DNA from 4 places in the Sporosarcina sp. FA15 genome. Region 2 is predicted to be linked to each of the others. Evidence: riboswitches for the same ligand, from Rfam matches in the RefSeq annotation. Region 2 holds a riboswitch; each other region holds the start of a gene.
The links. Region 2 has a riboswitch for thiamine pyrophosphate ahead of thiT (energy-coupled thiamine transporter ThiT). Riboswitches for the same ligand answer to the same signal wherever they lie in the genome.

Region 1 (5,772 bases), 480 kb from region 2:
TTTTTCAAGCCCCATAACTTGTTCAAGAAGATGAGCCGTTTTTTCAGGTTGTGTAGATAATAGCGTTGCGCCGCCAAACCCTTTTATAGCGACATCCGCTGTTATTTCACCAACCATCCATTCATTCTTTACCCCATCTTCTCGCTCGACAATCTCAATTCTCAAACCGTGTGGATCATCAAATGATACATACGTTTCACCAAAGCGGTTTGATCTGCTAAACGCAATCTTAAATTTCTCAAGACGGTTTTCCCAGAAAGTCATTGCCCCGACCGGTACTACGTACGACGTAACACCGACTTGACCATCCCCAATTGTTCCTTGGCGAGCATTAGCCCATGTGAAAAACGTAATGATCGTACCCGGTGCACCGTTTCCATTACCAAAGTAAAGATGATACGTCCCCGGATCATCGAAGTTGACGGTTTTCTTGACAAGACGCAACCCAAGAACACCCGCGTAAAAGTCGACGTTTTCTTGCGGATGTCCGACGATTGCAGTTATGTGATGAATGCCCATTGATTTTTTCGTCATATCAATTCTCTCCTCGAATTAGTAGAAAGTTATTTATCTTGAATTCAAGGTAATCATATCAAGCAGAGTTTTCTTTGTCAACGAGTTGGCTTGAAGTGAATAAATCAGATGTAAGAAACGAGTCACCGCCTGTCTTGTTAAATGATAGACGCTAAAAAATAAATAAAGAGGCTATCTAAGATAACCTCTTGTCACAGTACATTCATTATTACCAAGGTTCATCCTATCGAATAGTAGGGATGCATAATTCGCTATCTACGCAACTCATATTTTTCCTTTCCGGATAAACAATGAACTCCTTCCATTTATGACAACGGAAGGAGTTCATTGTTTACTATTCAAAATTAGAGATTCGCCAGTACTGCCAAGCAATTACCTCGGACATCCACGCGAGCCCCTTACTTTCCGCTTGGTGAATTGGTTTCCATTCATTCTCTTCACCGCGCATCAGGTAAATCTCATGATGGGGCGCCTGATCGTGGTAACCCGTCATATCAAACGTTCCGTCCTGCCTCATAACTGCCCGCACTTCATAGTTAATGTCAGGGGCCGTTGTAAGGGGATTGCCGACAGCATGCAGAAGATGAAATCCCGCTTCGTCTTCCCCGTGATTTGTCCGTTTCAACGTAATCCCATCGTGTGAAGCGGTTGCTTGTTTCCTAAAGCGCTTAAAAGCATCATAGACAATCGATGGCCCAACATCCCTTGTAAACGTCAACGGAGAACGTTCAAGGTCATATGCCAGTTCGATGTCCACTCGGGTCCGATAACTGGCTCCATTTGAATCGAATCCCCTGTCATCCCCTTTAAAATAACGATTTCGCGATAAAAGATTCGGATTCAACACCCAGTCATCCTGCAAAAACGTCATGTAGCGGAACCCCCACCTATCTACATTCGGGAGACGAACTCTGTCTTGAACAGGCGTCAGCAACTCCCTCGGCTTGGCAATGGATTTTGTCACCGAAAACTGTTCAATCACCGCTTCTGCCTTCGACGAAACCGGATTCAACAGCCCAAAAACAGTGGAGACAATCGACTGAAAGACGTTGAATCGTTCTTCCGACTTCGCAAGTGAACGCTTAGATTTAATCGTATACGTATAGATTTCATCCAACGAAAAATCCCTGTCGATGTAAGAATTACCGACCGCCGTTGTCATATGCGTCCCATTTCGGTAGACATCATATTCAGCGACATCTTTAATTTCCTCCCAAGACAATGCAATTTGCGTCTTTGCGACAATCGTTGTCATGACAAGTGACTGAAGCGGACTTTCTTTGTTTTTCTGTTCAGCAAATGCTGACGTTTGCAATGCAATAACGTCAATTACAATACCATCTTCAACACGTTCGATTACGTAATTATATAGTTTCGCATGCTTGAAATCACCGTCACTAAATTCAGAGACCGTTCCTTCATACAAATGATGCCCGTCTCTATAAACTTTGTAAGTTCCGCCGACATCATTCCATGTGAAATAGATTAGATCTGCCTTATGCAAAACGGTTTGTATTTCAAACAGTTTCTTTTTCATCCGCACACCACACCCCTTACTTGGAAGTGTGGTATATTTCGCGAGCAGTTAAACATTACATTTCAATACCTGTTAATGAAAGAAGGACCGCACCTTTTAAACGACTTGCTGCTTCTCCAGGATCTTCTTCTCCAGAAATTGCAGAAATAACCGCTACCCCTGACGCACCCGCTTTAATGATAGCACCGGCTCTGCGTTCTGAAATTCCGCCAATCGCAACAATTGGTAAGCCAGGTAACAACGATGCCACTTCCCTAATTGTCTCGATACCAATAACCGGTTGCGTATCCATTTTCGTCTGTGTCTCATAAACTGGACCTAGACCGATATAATCAGCCCCAGCATCAGCTGCCGCAATCGCTTCTGTTACATTATGCGTAGAAACACCTATTAGCATGTCTGGACCAACCTTGTCACGCACTGCTGAAATATATCCGTCTTCCTGCCCGATATGAATACCGTCTGCACCAATTTCAATCGCAAGACCTATATCATCATTGACAATGAAAGGTACACTATATTGTTCACATAATTGCTGACACGCTTGTGCAAAAGCCTTCAATTCTTCACCCGTTAATGCACCAGGCCCTTTTTCACGTAATTGAAAGCTCGTTATACCACCCTTTAACGCCTCTTCTAAGACATGTAACGGGTCGCGTCCCGCCAAATTCACTGTACCCATGATGAAATATAAGTTAACTGTTTGCTTATCCATAAACTACAACCCCTTCCATTGTCTTGTTACCGCGGCGTCCATATGCCCAGTGATTCGTCGGACCATGGCCGCCACCAATTTTAAGTCCATCTTCAATTGCTGCGTGGATAAAACATTTTGCAGAAACAACTGCATTCGCTGCCGTTTCCCCATTTGCCAAAAACGCTGTCAGTGCCGCCGAATACGTACACCCTGTTCCATGCGTATCTTTCGTATCAATCCATGGTGCGCGAACCGAGAACCGTTCCCCGTCAGCCCCCATGAACAGATCTTCCGCATAAGGCGCTTCTTTCCGGTGGCCCCCTTTAATAAGAACCGCCCCCGCGCCCAACGCTATTATATGTTTCGCCGCTCGTTCTATGTCTGCATTCGTCTTTATTTCCATTCCTGCAAGCACTTCTGCTTCTGGAATATTAGGTGTAACAATAGCTGCAAGAGGTACAAGTACAGTCTTCAACGCTTCAACCGCCTGTCTTTCTAGCAATGAAGCACCCCCTTTCGCAATCATTACCGGATCAATGACAAGTGGAATTCCGCTCCAATGAAACGCCTCTCCCACTGCATAGATAATTTCTGTCGAAAAGAGCATCCCTGTCTTAATCGCTTTAACATCAAAATCTTCAATAACTGCCTGTATTTGCGCTTTAATAATAGCGGTGTCAACCGGCTGTATCGCCGTCACTCCAAATGTATTTTGCGCTGTCACCGCTGTCAGTGCCGACGTACCGAAAACACCCAATTCTTGGAACGTCTTCAAGTCTGCCTGAATACCCGCACCACCACCACTATCCGACCCCGCAATTGTCAATGCCACACGTACCATTCGATTCGCCACCCTTTTATTTATACTAAAAAGCCGCTTCCCGGTGGCGTAAGAAAGCGGCTAGCCATTTAACTATTCGTAAAAGGCGTACCCACTTTCCTACGCCGGTATAATCCGGATCAGGTTCCAAGGGTCCGCGCATTCATGCACGTCTCAGCCTAAAAAAGGCTCCCCTAGTGGTTGTTAAACTATTCAGCTTTGTAGCAAGTGTAACATATCTAGTGTGAGATTGTGGGAATGTTTGGTCCATTTTCAATAGAAGCATAGAGTAATGGAAATAAAAAACTCCATCAAATAGGTTCAATATATATAATAAACTCGTTTCACGTGGTAACAGTTTATTCCATTCTATCGTCGATAAGAGTATAGTTAATGACATAAACAGAAAGAAGGCGCAGTTTATGCATAAAGCAGACAGCAGACCGAATAATCCCGACAAATCCATGTGGATCAGTCTTTTCGGGGCACTCGTTATTATTGCAGTGGTCATTATTACTAATCTTACAATGGGTTAACATTCACTAAAACCTAGATAGGCCGACATCACAGCGGCCTGTTTTTTTATTCAGAACCCCAAATTCTTTCCACTTCTGAGTCCCCATCCTTAATCCGTATAACATACACGTCTGGATTCGTCAGTGCCTGCCACTGCCCAAAATCGAATCGCTCATCATAACACCTTAATAATAGCGCCATTAAATTCCCGTGTGTCACAAGCACTGTCCGCGAACCGTCACCCAGCTCATCCACAACATCACAGACCCTCGACATCGCTTCACTCGAAGATTCCCCACCTTCATATTTTAGATGAAGGTCAAAAAACGTATCTTCCAGCTTTATCAACCAATCCTCGAAATCCATTGAACTTAGCACGCGCTCCATAAGCCGACTATCCACCTCTACATGCAACTTCTTCCGCTCAGCTATAGGCCAGCCCGTCTGACGTGCACGAGAAAACGGACTCGTAATAATCCGTTCCACTTCGATATCTTCGAAAAACGCTACAAGCTGATCCGCCTGCAAAATCCCTTCAGCAGTCAATTCCGCGTGTGGTGCCTGTCCTTCTGCGGAGCAATGACGCACGATGTAAATAACTTTTTCCATACCCGCTTCACCCCATTCTTCTTACTAAATAGACATACAACCCATTCGCAAACTAGCTGTAGTCATCCCTATTACTCTTTTTCCCTTGTATGCTCCAAAGAAAACATCTCAATGTCTTAGATTCCTTAGAAATCACGACAAAAAGTGCCTGTACAATAAACCATCATGAAAATTTAAACATTCATGGTGGTTTCTTATGCAGGCACTCACTATTATTTATTCATCTGAGCAAGGAAGTCAGCTAGAGGGTCTTCCTCTTCTACAACAGAGGTTTCTTCTGGCTCCTTTAACTGTTCCCAATCAAAATTATCCAGATCATCCTCTATGTTAATCAATTGATGTTCTGTTTCCACCTCAACGGCAGCGCTCGTTTCTTCCTGCAAATATAATGCTGCATTTACATCTATTGCATTGCTGTTCAATGATGCAAAGAGAGATGCTGTGCGGATTGGATCGGACATCAACTGATAGACGATACTCCCTAGTAGCGCCTCGGAATGTTCGTGCTTTAACCAATCACGTTGCGCTTTAGTTAACCCTTTTGGGAGCGGAATTGTTATGGCCTCTCTATGCTTTAAAAGTGAGTCATTCACCCCATCTATCACGAACTCCGCAATTTTACTGGAAAAGTTTCTTCTTTCGACTTCTTTTAACTTTTGCAGTTGCTTTAGTGTGTGGTCAGATGTATCTGATGGGAGACGAAATGTAATGGGCTGTCCCCTTTTTAATCCCGCGTCATTCATGCATAGTCACCTTACTTTGTTTTAACTAACTTTTCTTCTTCTTTAATTTTGACTTGTTGATTTTTTTTCGCAAAGTCTGAAATTAACTTGTAATAAGCGTTGGCCATCATCCAAACACTTTCTTTTTCATCTTCAAAGAAATCGATATTATAACCATCTAAGCTATTATTTAACGTTTTAAGATAGTCTTTAAGGACAATAGAGCCTCCGCCAATGAAATAGCAAATCTCAGATTGCGAGTTTCTTGCCCATACATTCCGTAAATGGCGGTATTGCTTTTTCGCTAGCTCCAAGAGAATCCGGTCTACAATGTCAT
Region 2 (5,772 bases):
GATCATCGTGTCGTTGTGAAAAATATGATTGAAGCGGCAAATCCGGAAAGACAAGTTATTGCCGTATCTGCGACAATTACAGATGAAATTGAAATTGTTGCTAGCAAGTTTATGAATGATCCAATCCGCATCCAAGTTGGAGCGGAAGAAATGCCAAAATCGGGTAAGGTCGTTCATTCATTTGTGAAAACGGATGCACGGGACAAAACGGATGTATTGCGTGGGATTTCTTATTTGAATGGAATTCGTGCACTTGCATTTATTAATAATGTGGATCAGCTTCGCATGAAAGAAATGAAGCTTAGGTATAACGAAGCACCAATTGCGGTTCTTCATTCAGAAATGACGAAATTTGAGAGACAGCAAACATTGGAAAGTTTCCGTAAAGGCGAGTTGAAGATTTTGATAGCAACTGATCTTGCGGCACGAGGGCTAGACATTGATGGCTTAACACATGTTATTCACATCGACGTGCCACATACGGTTGAGCAATATTTACACCGTTCAGGCAGAACTGGACGAGCAGGCGGAGACGGGGAAGTATTGACATTGTTGTCGTACCCAGAAGAACGAGATTATCGTAAGCTGACTAAAGGAATTAAAACGGTTCAAAAAGTATGGTATAAAGGCCATCTTGCCGAAGGAAATTCAAAAACAATTGCAGCTCCTAAAAAGAAATAAGACAAGCGCAAGGGATCTATATATGTCGGGAAAATAGCACGTGTGCTGATTAACCATTTATTTGCATAAAATACTGGTGAATAGGGCTTAGAAAAATCCGTTTTCACTGAATCATTTCCGGTTCGCTTTCGGCAAACTATTCACGACACATTTACCATGAGGCAAGTGTAGCTAGAAGTGACTCTGTCACTTCTAGCTACACTTTTTTCGGTAATCCTGTTGTGAATACAAGTAGCGCCAGTAGGTGATCATGTTATTCACTGGTGATTTTTGATTAATCAATAGACGTGGGAAAATAGTTATATAAATCGAGTGAAGGCATCCCCTAGCGCCGTAGTGAATTTAATGGAATACTTTATTACCACATATCTAGACAATAATAAAAAGGGCTATCCAGGAATCCAAGTGCATTGGATTTCCAGGGACAGCCCTTTTCTATATATATTGAAAGAACGCATTAGGCACTAATTATAGTTGCGTCAAAATAATTGGTTCGCCTTTTGTGACGATAATTGTATGTTCGATTTGAGCCACAAGAGATTTGTCTGGTGTAATGAACGTCCAGCCATCCCCTGATTCAATAATATGCTCTGCTTTTTCAGAGATAAACGGTTCAACTGCAAGAACCATTCCTTCTTTCAGAAGCGTCTTATCCCAAGCGTCATAATAATTGAGTACATGCGAAGGTTCTTCGTGCAACGCTTTACCGATGCCGTGGCCAGTCAAGTTTTTGATGACTTTTAAGCCATTTTCTTTTGCCTCGCGTTCAACTGCTTTACCGATTTGGTTTAAGCTTGAACCTGCTTTAACTTTCGTCATTGCACGTTCAAATGCACTCTTAGCCACATCACATAATTGTTGTTTCTTATTATCGGGTGTACCGACAACAAATGAAATGCCAGTGTCAGCAAAATAACCATTGTAGGAACCTGAGACGTCAATATTAACGAGATCTCCATCTTCTATGACGCGGGAACCAGGCATGCCATGGGCAACTTCACTGTTGACGCTGATGCATGTAAATCCAGGGAAATCATATTCTGCGATAGGACCTGAAATTGCACCTTTTTCTTCGAATAGGCGACCGCCGATGTCATCAATTTCTTTCGTCGTTTTACCAGGGACAGTTGCTTCTTTCATCGCTTCCCTGATTTCAGCAACAATTTTGCCGATTTTCTTTAACGCTTCAATTTCCTGTTCAGTTTTTGCAATCATTATGTTCAAATCCTTTCTTCCGTTCATTCTTTTCCATACCATACTATATCATATGGAGCTGAACAAAAAAGCCTACAAACTTAAAAAACGTTTGCAGACTGTCGAATTATTTCTTTGGGATTGTCGTGCTTGTTGCTTTTTTTTCTTTCATTACTTTGCGAACAATCGGATAGACAATAGGCGCCAATTTAATAGCGGTTTTTAATAATTTTCCAATATTCATTACGAATCACTCCTAAACACAGCATTTGTTACTTTTTTCCCGAATAGGTGGTTTTATAAACATTCACTTCAATACTTTAACACCTTGAAACACATTCCAAATTAGAATTGCTATGAGCAAAACTCCATAAACTAGCATGAATAAGACAGGTGTTAATTGCCAAAATCCAAAGTTACCACTAGGCATTACATTCAGGTCGTAGGTAAAGGAAAACATTGAAAAAGAAAAAATGATAAATCCTGCAATAAGAAGTACGACAGGAACAAGATGTGAAACGAGAGAGCGCTTGGCATGGTGTTTTACTTCACGGTCATCCGAAACGAAATAAATAATGACGGGTATAAGTAAAGGGGTGAAGAAGACACTAAAGTAGCATAGGGCGGCTAACAGTTTATTGTTTGACACACGAATCCCTCCATTTTAGTTTAACTATATATATATTGAGTAAATGAATCCCTAGATTAAACTTGGCGAAGAGGCCATACAAGGGTTAACTGGAGCCTGAGATTGGCGGCATCTCCTAGCGCCGCAGCGAATTTAATGGAATTCTTAATTTCAACATATATAGGATAATTATCATCCCTGTTAATCATCTTGCTTATAGGATCCCCATCTTATACAATGAACTAGACAACTAAATTACTGGAACCACAGGGGGAGCCTATTTGGCTGAGATTGGACAGCACGTCCTGACCCTTAGAACCTGTAAGATTATTCTTGCGTAGGAATGTGGATGGAAATTGACATATTCGATGTCCCATCTATTTCGGGATGTCTTTTTTTATGCCCACATCTTTCGCTGAGCTAGGAAAGGGATGAATTAATTTGGATCGGAAAAGACTTCAACTTTTACTTGAAATAGCTATTTTAGGTGCAATTTCATTTGTACTTGATCAGATTGGTTTTAAAATGCCACAGGGTGGCTCGGTTACGCTGTCAATGTTGCCGATTGTTGTCATGGCATTTAGATGGGGGATTGCAGGCGGTATGCTGACTGGCTTCGTCAGCGGGTTATTGCAACTGATGATGGGAGGCTATGTCTTTAATATAATACAGGCTGCCCTTGATTACTTCGTGGCGTACACGTTGGTTGGAGTGGCAGGTGTTACACTTGCATGGCTGTTAAGTAGTAAAGTAAAAGGCAACAAAGGCTCAATGGTTACAGCAATCGTTCTGGGGACAGTTATCGGTGGCCTACTTCGATACTTGATTCACTTCATTGGTGGAATTGTATTTTTTGCATCTTATGCACCTGAGGGACAGCCCGTATGGCTCTATTCACTCGTATACAATGCAAGTTACATGATACCTTCAATAATATTATCAGCAATTGTTGCGTCAATATTATTCACTACAGCACCGCGTCTTTTAGAGAGAAAATAGAAAATCGCCGTTCTGCCCAATGTGGGAGGACGGCGATTTTTTTTAAGGTAAGAAAGTATAAGTTGTTCTACATGGATCGATGTCTAGACTCCAGACGCCAGCCCCTGGGCCCACACGAAGTGGGTCATGCAGTGGGGAGGGATTGAGCTACATCCCTCCTTGTTGCGACAGGATGTCGCGATTTTAGACTGCCTTCCTTTAATTTCAGTCTTGCCGAAAAGGCAAAGACCGCCTTTGTCTTCAAGTCTTTCAGCGCTTGTCGGGGCTAAACAGCGTCTTGCACTTTTATTTAGGTGTGAATGACTTTCGTCTGAAGAACATGAATCCTGCGATTGTAGCTGCAAGAAATAGGGCTGCGGCAGAGACGAATAGTTCATCAGCACCGTTTTTTACAGTGATACCTATAAATGCCCATATGAAGACAGCACTAAATGCTATATCCGCGTAATGGTATAAAAAATGAAGTGCAATAGCGGTTGCGATAGTCAAGTAGATGACGGTCCATAGCGGGTCACTTAGTCCCCAACCAGACCATTCATGCAAAGTAAGGACATAACTGATATTTGCAATGGTCGCGACAAAAACCCATCCTAGATAGACAGCAATCGGAACTCTACCATGAATATGACTATTTTTTATAGAATAAGTAAAATAAATGGTTAACAGTGTTAAAAGAAGAAGCAGGTTGATAATAATTGTCCATCCGAAGAAACCAAAATGCCAAAGCAAAATCCAAGTGATATTTAATAGGCAGCTGAGCACAAACAAAACTACCCTCCGATTGAATAATGCATGATTAATGTTTACTGTGTTGCGCATAAAGCCGTATAACCAGATAGCGAGAAGCAGATAAATAACTGCCCAAATTGAAAAGGTATATCCTGCAGGTGTAAATAGTACCGGTAAACTATTAGAGATTTGCCCGGTTGTTTTTCCATTGATAGGCATTATATTCGCAGCTGCATTGACTAGAACGACCGCAATGAGCGAAAAGGTCATAATTATAATTCTAAACATATTTAAATCCTCCTACTGAATAGTATACAGAGGAATGGTGGAACCTGCGAAGGAAAGTATGAACCTTCCGTCACAATTGCATTATTTCGCATACCGAAAATTCATGTTATAATCAAGTTGTGTTTTTAGAAAATTTTGAATGAATTAAGGGGGAATAATAGTGACGCAAAAAACGTATTCTGAAGTATGGGATCTTGACGTTTTCTTTAAAGGTGGAAGTGGATCGACAGAACTACGGACACATTTGGATAGCGTAAAAGAAAAGTTAGGTTCATTAGAAGAAACGGCTTCTGCATTTGAAGTTCCTCAGTCAGCTGGTGCGTCAAAAGAAGTTGTAAACCTTATTGAATCATTAAAAGAGGTTGCACTTGACCTGTCACAGGCAGGTGCCGTTATTGGGTGTTTCCTTGCGGCGGATACAACAGATAAAAAAGCATTGCAACTGCAAGGCGAAACCGGATCCCTTGGGGCACGTTTTTCTACAATCGGGCTTAAAATCCGACAAACGCTGGCAAAAGCAGATGAGGATACATGGAATGGATTAATGGAATCGGATGAACTGAAGGAATTTGCATTTGTACTGAATGAATGGCGTGAAGAGGTCAACCTGAAACTGTCTGAAGAAGAAGAGAGTTTGATCACGTCGCTAAGCGTAGACGGCTATCATGGGTGGGGACAGTTATACGACATGCTCGTTGGTGACATTAAAATCAAAATCGAATTGGACGGAGAAGAGAAAGAACTTTCCGTTGGGCAGGCAAATAACCTAAGTTCGCATGAGAATGCAGATGTGCGAAAGCGCTCATTTGAAGCGTTGGAAGAAGCTTGGGAAGGAAAAGAGGACTTCTTCGCATCTGCATTAAATCATATTGCGGGTTTTAGGCTTGAAGTATACAAAAAACGTGGTTGGGATTCAGTATTGAAAGAGCCACTCCTCCGAAATAGAATGAGCGAAGAGACACTTGATGCAATGTGGGGAGCAATTGGTGTAAATAAAGCCCCGTTTGTAGAATACTTGCAAGTCAAAGCGAGAATGCTAGGTACTGACAAAATGAACTGGTATGACATTGATGCGCCAGTTACAGCATCAACAAAGAAGATGTCGTATCAAGAAGGTGCAGAATTCATCCTAAAACACTTTGGAGAGTTTGGTCCTGAATTGGAAGCCTTTTCTCGCCAGGCATTTGAAGATAGCTGGATCGAAGCGGAAGATCGCCCGAATAAACGTCCAGGTGGTTTTTGTACGGGTATGC
Region 3 (5,772 bases), 300 kb from region 2:
AAATCCTAGATCTTCTACTTTATTCACAAGCGTCATTTGCTCTTTCAAATCCATCTTGGGGAGACTTCCAGCATCCGGCTCCAAAGGAAACATAAACCCAAGCGTTAATTTGTTTTCCTTAAACGTTCGTGTAAAACCATTATGTGATTGGAATTTCCCCATAATGCCATCCTCCTAGCTGCCACTCTTTTCAATCACAGAACCATTTTTTCGCGAATCAATTCTTGTAGAAATTCCACTTTCTCTTGATAGCGCTCTGTCTGAATTCCATCTGATAGGGATGCGATTGTTTCACGCTTCAGTACGGATTTCCAAACCGATTCAGCTTCTCCCATTAAGTCCGTTAACAAACAACCTGTATCTTCTTTTTCCAAATCAAGCATGTCGTCGAGAATCCCACTCGCGGAATAAAGGGATTGCTGACCCTCTATTGCGAGATAAATATCGTATATCCGGATCTCTTCGGGCTTTTTCTTTAATTTGAACCCACCTTTTACACCTGACACAGAAGTAATCAAGTCTGCACTGACCAGTTTTCTCAACAACTTTTGAAAATATGTTGGTGAGGTTCCCAGTTGCTGGCTGATTGCATCTCCTGGTAGTACTGCTCTATCCGGCAGCATGTTTAGCATGAGAATCGCATAAACAGACTGCTCAACGCCTGTTTTCATTTGCATAAAATTCGCCTCTTTTATTAATCTAATGTAGATATTCATTATCCTCTTTATCGAATTTTATCTTACAGTACTCGTAAAGTACATTTATTTGATTGTAATAAAAACCGCTGCCAACTCCAGTTTCGTGGAATTAACAGCGGTTTGTCATTTATGCAAGTATCAATTTTTCAAGATCCATTGGTGCAATATATGTACCGTCTTTATAGACGCGCATATTACCACCGGAAATTTCGTCAATCAGCATGATCTTACCTGATTCAGCGTCGCGTCCAAACTCGAGTTTAATATCATACAAGTCAAGACCTTTTGCTGCAAGTTCAGCTCTAACTACGCCTGAAATCTCTTTCGTTAATGCTTCGAGCGTAACGTATTCATCAGTTGTCAATAGACCAAGTTGTGCTAGTCCATCCTTGTTTATCGGCGGGTCGTTACGGTCATCGTCTTTGAGCGTGACTTCTACGAAGGCATCCAAAGGTTGTCCTTCTTCACAGTACGCACCGTATCTACGCAAGAAGCTTCCAACAGCGCGGTATCTGCAAATCACTTCAAGGCCTTTGCCGAATACCTTCGCTGATCGTACTGTCATCGTTACTTCATCAATATTAGCATCTACATAATGAGTAGGAATATCTTTATCCGCCATTTTTTCAAAGAAATATTTCGTCATCCGAAGTCCGGATTGCCCCGCGCCTTCAATCGATAAGCCAACTGTGTTCGCACCAGGATCGAAAACCCCGTCTTCTCCGGTTACATCATCTTTAAATTTCAGTAGTACATTGTTGCCGTCCAATTTGTATACATCTTTCGTCTTCCCTTTATATATGAGTTCCATGCGTCTGTTCCCTTCTATAGTAGGATGAACGTTCACCTTTAGTATAATTGAGAATCGTCATAAGAAAAAGAGTTTTTCTTAAATATCGGATAATGTTCTTTCCATCACGCCAAAACTGTACGATAGTAGACAAATTCTCATAATTGAAAGACAGTATATATGTTGAACAAATGAATACGGCGTATGCGCTTTACAAGGGCTTTTGGGAGGCTACTGAAAAAAAACTTGTACTTGAAATGAATTAGGATTCCCCCTAATACCGCTTCGGCGCTTTGTGGATGCCTCCCGCGAAGACGCGCCTGCGCTAGATAGTCTATGTGAGAAAGAGCTTTTCATTATCTGCGATGAAAACTGCAACCCGGAGTGTGTCTTTCTTGAATAGAATTAGTAGCAAAAAATAAGCACATTATAATCTCGGCGTATACATCTCAAAATCACATTTCTCTCGATAATGAACATCCTAGCGCAGGCGCGGCAAAGGCATCCCCAAAGCGCCAAGCGTTCTACAATCCCCCCCGAATTAATACTCTCTCCTTATTGAGCGCCACAGTAAATTTAGTGGGATTCCTTAATTCAACTTAAATAGGTAAAAACTTTCTCCCTTACACAACCTAATAGCCCATTTTTAATAATTCCCACTCGTCTACTTGCATATAATTGTTGTATACTTATTGTAGTAAATCTATGCTTAATCGAAAGTGAGTGGAAATTCATGGGCCGTAAATGGAACAATATCAAAGAGAAAAAAGCTTCAAGAGATGCGGACACGAGTCGCATTTATGCTAAATTCGGACGTGAAATTTATGTAGTAGCGAAGCAAGGCGAGCCTGATCCTGAATTGAATCAAGCGCTAAAATTTGTCGTAGAACGCGCAAAAACATATAGTGTACCAAAAGCGATTATTGACCGGGCAATTGAAAAAGCAAAAGGTGGTTCAGAAGAAAACTTTGACGAGCTTCGCTATGAAGGATTCGGACCAAATGGCTCGATGGTTATTGTCGATACACTGACAAATAACGTCAATCGTACTGCATCAGAAGTACGCGCCGCATTCGGTAAAAATGGCGGTAATATGGGTGTCAGCGGATCTGTTTCCTATATGTTTGATGCGACTGCAGTTATCGGAATTGAAGGTATGTCCGCCGACGACGTTCTCGAACTTCTAATGGATGCGGACGTCGAAGTGCGTGATATTCTAGATGAAGAGGAGTCGGTCATCATCTATGCTGAGCCAGACCAGTTCCATGCTGTTCAGGCAGCTTTAAAAAGTGCCGGTATTACAGAGTTTAACGTCGCTGAAATAACAATGCTTGCACAAAACGACTTGACTCTGTCACCAGAAGCTCAAGCACAATTCGAGAAAATGATTGACGTACTGGATGATTTGGAAGATGTTCAACAAGTGCATCATAACGTCCACTTAGACGACTAAGCGCAACTGTTCATCCTTTCATTCATTCCATTGACGTGCTATGCTACTAATAGATTGACAACTTCATAACATATTCGACCATTAGGGGAATCCTTTTAAAGGACTGAGAAACGAGTTCCACTCCGCTACCCTTATCACCTGAACAGGTTTGTACCTGCGTAGGGAAGTGGCGTGTCTTCCTATCAGTGCATTCTAATGCCATCGACAGACCACTTTCCATACCTGGAAAGTGGTCTTTTTTTATCAAGAAAAGCAGAAGGCGCCGCTCAGCTCCGACAGGCATAAGACGGTTTACGAAGAGGGCGTCCTTCAGCCCTCGCAGTAAAACGACTTATGACCCGAGGGGTTGGCGCCTGAAACTAGACCCTATTCCCAGGTGAAAACATATACTATTTCTTTTCGATAAGGAGGAGTTCGATGAAGATAATTGCCGTAACAGATGACAAAATGGAACGTAGCCAATTGCTTGATACATTGCTAGCAATCGAACCTTTTATCGACGCAGCCATCTTACGTGAGAAATCGAAAATGGATTCAGAAATAATAGCGTTGATTCGACAATTAATCGAATCTGGCTTTGATTCAACTAAACTAATTGTCCATGGGCGAACGAATGTCGCTTCAATTACCGGGATTAACAAAGTTCAACTTCCCGGATACGGCGAACCGCTAACGCTACTCAAAAAAAAATTCCCGGCTATCTCCTTCGGCAGATCTGTCCACTCTTATGGTGAAGCTGAAACTGCTTATAAAGAAGGTGCTGACTGGATTCTTTATGGTCATTTATTCGAGACAAGTTCAAAAGTTGGCCTCTTCCCCCGTGGAACCGATGAGCTTTTTCAAATCGTTGAATCGCTAGCAATTCCCATCTATGCAATTGGTGGAATTCAGCCCCATCACCTTCCGCAATTAAATCAAGGCGGAGTTGCAGGAATTGCAGTGATGTCGTCCATTTTTGGCAGTGACAATCCTGAAGTTGCCACAACAGCCTATAAGGATGCCAACCATGTCACAACCAGTTGATGTTGTCGTTATTGGGGGAGGGATTATTGGTTGCAGTACAGCTTATTATTTAGCAAAAGAGGGTTTGTCAGTTCACCTTGTTGAACGCGATAAAATCGCTCAAGGCACTACTCGGGCGGCTGGCGGCATGCTTGGTGCACACTCTGAATATTTGAATGACACCTTTTATTCATTCGCGCAAGAAAGTCAGGTACTGTATTCAGAATTCCAACGTGATGCAGGGGCGGACTTCGGTTATACAGCTGGCGGTATTGTTCAGTTTGCTTGTTCCGAAGAAGAACGAATTGCCCTCTCCCGTTGGAAAAACGCAGTTCATCTTTCAGCTGAACAAGTTCGCGAACGAATTCCGCATGTTGCTCCACCTGCTTTTGGTGCGTATCTTTTTGAAGAAGACGTCCATGTTCATCCTGAAAAGGCTTGTCTGGCATTTTGCGCAGCGGCTAAAAATTTGGGTGCTACTATTTCAGAACAGGCCACAGTCGATGAAATCACACTGTTACATGGTGGCTATCAGATACGCATTGCGTCGTCCATTATCAACGCAAAACATCTAGTCATCGCAAGCGGTGCAGCGAGCACCAAGCTTGTGTCAGGGCTGCAAATGACCGCAGTGAAAGGCCAATGTATGCAACTCAATGCGGTAGGCATGCAATTACCTTATACACTTTTCCATAAAGGCTGTTACGTAATTCCACGCTCGGGTGGAACGCTCGTCATCGGGGCCACGATGGAATACGGACATACAGACTTGCAGATAACTGATGCCGGTAATTTGGCATTAAGTGCTATTGCGGAACGTTTTATACCTGGTCTTTCCCGCCTTCCTGTTATGAACAGATGGGCAGGTCTACGTCCAAAAACCGTTGACGACTTACCGTATATCGGTCGGATTCCAGGGAATGAAAATATGTATATTGCAGCTGGTCATTTCAGAAATGGGATTTTATTGGCGCCCGCAACCGCCTGCTTGATTCGTGATTTGATCATCGGAAATGAAGTGAATACAGAACGGATTAAGGCATTTGATCCGAAAAGGGGGATTTTTCATGAAGCGAACAATCGAACTGAACGGCAATCGGTATGACATGCCCGCAGAAGTTGAAAATGTGCAGGAACTGCTTGGGCATCTGGAACTTGCGGAACGCATCGTCATCGTGGAAATGAACCGAGATATTCTTGCGAAAGACGCATATGACAAACCGATCAACGACCGCGACCAAATAGAAATCATTCACTTTGTAGGAGGAGGATAATTATGCTAACAATCGGCAATAAAACATTCAATTCAAGACTATTACTAGGTACAGGAAAATACCCGTCATTTGATGTGCAAAAAGAGGCAGTGCGTGTATCGGAGTCAGAAATTCTTACGTTCGCAGTAAGACGTATGAATATCTTCGAGCCATCACAACCAAATTTCTTGGAACAACTCGATTTTTCGAAATATACACTATTACCAAATACAGCGGGCGCAAAAACAGCGGAAGAAGCGGTACGCATCGCGAAACTGGCGAAAGCATCAGGACTTTGTGACATGATTAAAGTTGAAATCATCGGTTGTGACCGATCATTACTCCCGGATCCAGTAGAAACACTTCGGGCAACTGAAATGCTGTTAGATGAAGGATTCATCGTCCTGCCTTATACGTCAGATGATGTTGTGCTCGCACGTAGGTTATGCGAAATGGGCGTTCATGCAATCATGCCAGGCGCATCCCCTATCGGATCAGGGCGCGGTATTTTGAATCCACTTAACTTGTCGTTCATCATTGAACAATCCAATGTACCCGTTATTATCGATGCAGGAA
Region 4 (5,772 bases), 480 kb from region 2:
CCTGAAGAATACTTTGCAACTGCTTCCAATCAAGGAAAGAACTTAGAAGACCTGCAAAAGACGAGTGGAGTTAAATGGACATTCATTAGCCCAGCAGCATTCTTTAATCCTGAAGGAAAAAAAACGGGTTCGTATCAAAAAGGAAAAGACAATTTAATCGTGAACTCAAAAGGTGACAGCTATGTAAGCTATGCTGACTATGCAATTGCAGTTCTTGATGAAATCGAAAATCCTCAACATATAAATGAACGTTTCACCCTTGTTTCTGAAGCGGAATAACTTAGTTTTAGGAGATGAGAACAATGCAAACAGAAACTAGGAAACCCGGAATTGAAATTGGAATATATACATTTGGGGATCTTGGTCCAGATCCCCTAACTGGAAAAACAATAAGTATTCAACAGCGCCTTCATGAAGTATTGGCTATTGGAAAGCTGACTGAAGAAGCCGGACTTGATATTTTTGGTGTCGGTGAGCATCACCGCTTAGACTATGCCGTATCAGCTCCGCCAGTTGTTCTGGCGGCAGTGGCACAAAACACGAAGCGTATTAAATTGACGAGTGCAACGACTGTTTTGAACACAGTCGACCCTGTTCGCCTATTCGAGGATTTTGCTACACTCGATTTAATTTCGAATGGTCGCGCTGAGATTATTACAGGTCGTGGTGCATTCGTTGAATCTTTTCCGTTATTCGGTCATGACTTAAACAATTATGACGAACTGTTCGATGAAAACATACGACTGCTTCAAGAATTGAATACCAATGAAATCGTCAATTGGAATGGGTCATTCCGTTCGCCTTTAACTAATTCTATGATTGCCCCGCGCCCTGTTCAAAATAAACTGCCGATTTGGGTTGGTGTAGGTGGAACACCTGATAGTGCAATACGAGCTGGAAAACTTGGAACTGGTTTAGCATTAGCTATCCTTGGTGGGGATCCAATTCGTTTCAAACCACTTGTTGATTTGTATCGCCAAGCTGGCATAAGTGCCGGACATCGTTTAGAGGATTTAAAAGTGGCTGTAACAGGACATACGTATATAACAAAGACATCCCAACAAGCGAAAGACGAATTTTATCCTTACTATGCAAATTATTGGGGATATGTGAACAAACAACATGGAATGATTACGAGAATATCCCGCTCTGATTTCAATTATATGGCCAGTCCCGAAACCGGATTATTTGTCGGCAGCCCTCAGCAAATAATTGAGAAGATTCTCCACCAACACGAACTATTTGGACATCAACGATTCATTGCACAAATGGATATCGGCGGCTTGCCGTTTTCTAAAGTCGCAGCGAGTATTGAAATGTTAGCAACACAAGTAGCTCCGATCGTTCGGCGTGAAACGGCTCGTTAAGGTATCTCATAATAATCTATCTGGAAACATAGAAATCAATTGATACCGTATAAGTAATAGCTTCACTTATTTATATGTTGAAACACATGACTGCTTACTTTTGTGATAAAACACTAGAAGCCTTATGTACATGTGCTTTTGAATCGCTTTGGACTGAACGACTACTGCACCATTATCGGAATTTCTTGCAGCGTAGGATGCGACTTTGTCGCATCCTACGCTGCTTTTTCGTTAATTGTATGGGGGCCCTTCGTCCGCCGCTCTTCAAAGGTACAGCTACACTAAGTTCTGATGCTTTTGGGAACGAGTGAATAACTACATTCCTATCCATAAAGGGGCAGCCAAAGATGCAATTTTGGCTGCCTAATCCCACTCTATAGTATTTCCTTTTTGTATTTTAGAAAGGGTCACTTTCTATATGGCATCACATTGTTACTTGTATGATTTTTGCCAAAGTAAGTAAGGAAAGCTTGTTAAATGCAGCAGAGTGCCCGAAATTTCATCTTCGGGCACTTGCAACTTTTATAGAAAGGTAGTTATTCTTCCATCTTCCAAAGTAGTTGCATTTTCCACTTAAACATTGTAGGTATGTGGTGGACAGTTAGTTGTAACAGGATTACCGAAAAGAGTGTAGCTGGCATTTCCAGCCACATTTAACCCGCGGTAAAGGTGTTGTAATCATTTCGTCCAAAGCTAGCCGCAAATGTACAAGTCAAACGTAGACTTTTAAGCTTTTCTTAAGGTTTAGGCTGTCCCTTGTAAGGCGCCTTCGCTTAGTTTATATAGGCATCCATTTGTTCAACATGTAACAGTTTAATAGTAGTAGATGAATGGGGAGATTACTTGCACTCCTATTTTTTCGTATTACACCACTCATTTATAAATAACATAAGCGTCTTGGTAAATACCACTAATTCTTCAATGTTTATCTTTTCATCGACTGAATGTGCCTCTTCCAACTTTCCAGGACCATAGATAACAGTTGGAATTCCTGCTGCTCCTAGCCAGCCCGCATCTGTTACTGATCTCGACATACCTATTATTGCAGGACTTTTTTCGGTTTGTTCATGACAATGCGCAAGAAGTTGAACAGCTGCATGGTCCGCATTCATTTCAAGCGCCGGAAATATTTCTCCACGTTCTTCAATCATTGATTTTCCACCCCAGCGAAAGTGAATGGGATTTTCTCTTAACCACGTGTCTGCTTTTGCTACATGGTTCAAATGCTCTTCGATTTCTTTTGTTACAGATTGATAGGTTTCATTCGGATAGAAATGAACGGTGATCCAGAGCCGACATTCATCCGCCACAAAAGCTGCATGCCTTCCTCCTTCTATAACTGCTGGATTAATAGTAGTGGTGCCAGGCGCAAAACCCGGATATTTTTTTGTCACAGCCCAGTGACGTTCTAAATCTTGTAATCCAGCAATAACCTTCATCATCTTTTCTATCGCACTAGCCCCATTAACCGAACCGCCTGCATGAAGCATACTCATCCTCATTGCATCATGGAAAACTTCCTTACTTTTAATCGTTATCCAGCCGGTAATCACACCACCCTGACCATGGATTTGACGATCACTGCCATCGACTACAAGTGCAAAGTCTGCTGTATAGCCTTTTTCCATACATGAAAGTGTTCCAGCCTCTCCCGCTTCCTCCCCAATGACAGTCTGAATTTGCAAATCACCTTTCAGTTCCACACCTAGTTCGTTTAATAATTTAACGGCTAGTAAAGTCGCCGCTACTGCACCTTTCATATCGGATGTTCCTCGCCCATATGCGTTGCCATCTTTAGTCGTTAGTTCAAAGACAGGCACAGTCCACTCTGTTTCATCCCCCACTTCCGCAACGTCTATATGTCCATTAATGATTAGGCTGTTATACAGGTTTCCATCCGTTCCCTTTTTAACGCCTACAACGTTCGGGTCGCCAGGAAATACATCCCAACTAACCGTTTCAAATTTTTCTTGTGCTAAAAAATCTTGAATATACCGCTGTACGCCTGTTGTATTTCTTGCCGGTGGACTAACTGTCGGGAAACGAACGAGGTCCGCTAGCAATTGCACTAACTCCTCTAGACGTTCATCAACTAGGTTACTAATTCTATTTTCCATTTTACTCATCCATCCCTTATCTATATTTTTGGTAGGTGAATCTATATACGTTGTAATAAAGAATTCCATTGAATTCACTACGGCGCTAGCCCTTGTAATGCGCCTTCGCGCAGTTCACTATCTTTATTTCATTTGTTCAACATATATACACTGGAACAGAAAACAGCCGCTTTCCATAATCGGAAGGCGGCTGTTTTCTACGTATATAAAGACATTGAGTGTAGAGTTTCAGCTGCTTCCCTACGCTAGTATGAACTAGATCAGGTTCGAAGGGTTTACATCTATGATGTGTCTCAGCCTAAACGGCTCCCCTAGCAGTATCTATTTAGTTTTTTCTTCTTCACAATGCATCTGTTCTTTCTTCCCCTTTAGGAAGATAGTTCGATAAGTCGATATCACGTAACCCGTTCTTTATTTTAGTTGTGTAACCTAAATTTTCATTCGATAAAAACGAAGCTTTTGAAGCAATCATTTCTTCTAATAAAGGCAAATACGTCGGATCAATATCTTTCCAAAGTTTGTACGAATTTATTAAATCCTCTAAAGTCAGATGCTTGTAATCATCGCCTTTATAGTCACGTAATGCGGAAATACGATACCAAATATCGCCATTATCACGAATCCAATCATCTTTATCCGCTACAATCGCTGTTTGTATAGCCTGCGCTGTATCTAAATACTTCTGATCACCGAACTCATTATAAGCCATGAGTAAAACGTTCATACCGCCCAACACATGATTCATAGAGGCATGTGTCGTTACTTGCTGTGCAATCGGGAAGTAATCCGCGATGTAGTAAGACTCGTCATTCACAGGAATGACGTTTCCTTTACTTTTTTGTGAGACTAGTAAGTCAGCATAATTACGCAATGGCTCTTTCGCATTCTCAATTCCAAAATCAGCACCACTATTATAGTAGAAAAGCGCGATTTGCTCATTAAAACGTGTATCAATGAATGGAGCTGTAATGTCATATAAATCTTTCAAATAGGTGCTTGTAACTTCTGTTTCCCAATAATCTTTGTCACCTTTGAAATTCTTCAAGTTAACAAATGAGTTGTAAATTAAGTTCTCAAAATAACGATCCTCTTGCTCATTATATAAAACCAGCGCACGATCTTCTTTTAATAGAAGTAAGTTCCGCCCATATCCTTGCCCTGTGTCAGGCATTGGCTCTGTGGTTATCGCCATTTTATTGTATGGGCCACCCGCCGTGTACCAATTATTACGTTTTTTATAATACTTAGCTGACTCAAGCATCCAGCTCTCCATATTCTCTTCATTCGCAAATAATTGGTCATCCGCATTCATATACCACTGATCTACAATGTCATTGCCTTTTGAATTTAACGTATGCACAGATAATAATGTTGTTCCAACCTGAGCATAAGACAGTGCCTCTTTTTCACCGAGCAATTGACGCATGTAACTGTAGCCATCATTCTCATACTCTAATGACAATTGCTTTGACAAATAAGACTGACCAACCATCCGCTCCTTCACTGATCCATCTAGCTTCACAAATTGGAGTAAACCTGTCGGATAGGATGTTGTGTCACTGCCAAAAACGTCTTTATCATTACGTTTAATCTTGTATTTATCATAACGGTTTAGCTCAAATGAAGCCACTTCATTTTCTTTTTGAATGACATCTACTGTTACAGCAGATTCAGTAGGGTTAATGATTTTCGAAAATAAGAAGTAATCGCCATTATCAAATGAACGAACCGTTAACTCAATGGTCGCACCTTCTATACCGATGTCATAAGTGTAAATATTATCTCGTGAAAATGAGTTATCGATTCTCGTATGATTCGTGAAAAGTATATTCTCTGTCGATCTTAGGTAAATCGGATGTTCATCAAATGACACCTTCATTAAATTCACAGCAGAGGGAATCCGAGTAAAATTAGGCGACAGCTCTAAGTTCGTTAATTCATATTTTTTGGTAGTTGCAATGTTCCCCTTCTCCACAAGTACTTGATGCAGAATCACCGCAAAAGTAGCGCGGTCTACTTGTGATCCGTGATTGAATAGACCTTTTTGTATGCCTGGCATAATTCTGTATTGTGGAACTGCGCCTACACTTCCTTTATCCAATGAAATAAGACTTGGCCATTCGATTAATGCACTATCTTGCAAATTAAATGCATCTACTAATGCCAACTCCATTTGCCTACGTGTTAAAGGTTCTTCCATACCAAAAGAATTGCCTGTCACGTCTTTGATTAAAAATTCATATCCCGCTTTTGTAAAAGATTGAGTAGCCTCTCCAACTGTCATTGCT

Region 1: linked by a shared signal. The riboswitch ahead of thiD (bifunctional hydroxymethylpyrimidine kinase/phosphomethylpyrimidine kinase) and the one ahead of thiT (energy-coupled thiamine transporter ThiT) in region 2 are both predicted to bind thiamine pyrophosphate.
Region 3: linked by a shared signal. The riboswitch ahead of ACP8HG_RS18850 (thiamine phosphate synthase) and the one ahead of thiT (energy-coupled thiamine transporter ThiT) in region 2 are both predicted to bind thiamine pyrophosphate.
Region 4: linked by a shared signal. The riboswitch ahead of ACP8HG_RS00710 (acetylornithine deacetylase) and the one ahead of thiT (energy-coupled thiamine transporter ThiT) in region 2 are both predicted to bind thiamine pyrophosphate.

What each region holds. Positions count from the first base shown of each region.
Region 1 is NZ_CP188818.1:3,794,222-3,799,993, reverse strand. It holds gene ACP8HG_RS17900 (ring-cleaving dioxygenase) at 1-534, opposite strand, end outside; gene ACP8HG_RS17895 (DUF3238 domain-containing protein) at 869-2,071, opposite strand; gene thiE (thiamine phosphate synthase) at 2,127-2,786, opposite strand; gene thiD (bifunctional hydroxymethylpyrimidine kinase/phosphomethylpyrimidine kinase) at 2,779-3,609, opposite strand; TPP riboswitch at 3,689-3,794, opposite strand; gene ACP8HG_RS17880 (histidine phosphatase family protein) at 4,171-4,713, opposite strand; gene ACP8HG_RS17875 (hypothetical protein) at 4,926-5,456, opposite strand; gene ACP8HG_RS17870 (ParM/StbA family protein) at 5,468-5,772, opposite strand, start outside.
Region 2 is NZ_CP188818.1:4,272,380-4,278,151, forward strand. It holds gene ACP8HG_RS20295 (DEAD/DEAH box helicase) at 1-681, shown strand, start outside; gene map (type I methionyl aminopeptidase) at 1,150-1,896, opposite strand; gene ACP8HG_RS20305 (hypothetical protein) at 2,003-2,119, opposite strand; gene ACP8HG_RS20310 (DUF4870 domain-containing protein) at 2,183-2,524, opposite strand; TPP riboswitch at 2,763-2,864, shown strand; gene thiT (energy-coupled thiamine transporter ThiT) at 2,945-3,502, shown strand; gene ACP8HG_RS20320 (tryptophan-rich sensory protein) at 3,788-4,519, opposite strand; gene ACP8HG_RS20325 (M3 family oligoendopeptidase) at 4,680-5,772, shown strand, end outside.
Region 3 is NZ_CP188818.1:3,967,984-3,973,755, reverse strand. It holds gene ACP8HG_RS18870 (LLM class oxidoreductase) at 1-162, opposite strand, end outside; gene ACP8HG_RS18865 (RrF2 family transcriptional regulator) at 195-677, opposite strand; gene ACP8HG_RS18860 (phosphoribosylaminoimidazolesuccinocarboxamide synthase) at 826-1,509, opposite strand; gene ACP8HG_RS18855 (YebC/PmpR family DNA-binding transcriptional regulator) at 2,222-2,941, shown strand; TPP riboswitch at 3,015-3,123, shown strand; gene ACP8HG_RS18850 (thiamine phosphate synthase) at 3,359-3,964, shown strand; gene thiO (glycine oxidase ThiO) at 3,948-5,048, shown strand; gene thiS (sulfur carrier protein ThiS) at 5,011-5,217, shown strand; gene ACP8HG_RS18835 (thiazole synthase) at 5,214-5,772, shown strand, end outside.
Region 4 is NZ_CP188818.1:126,967-132,738, reverse strand. It holds gene ACP8HG_RS00720 (NAD(P)-dependent oxidoreductase) at 1-279, shown strand, start outside; gene ACP8HG_RS00715 (LLM class flavin-dependent oxidoreductase) at 303-1,367, shown strand; gene ACP8HG_RS00710 (acetylornithine deacetylase) at 2,219-3,493, opposite strand; TPP riboswitch at 3,705-3,807, opposite strand; gene ACP8HG_RS00705 (S-layer homology domain-containing protein) at 3,825-5,772, opposite strand, start outside.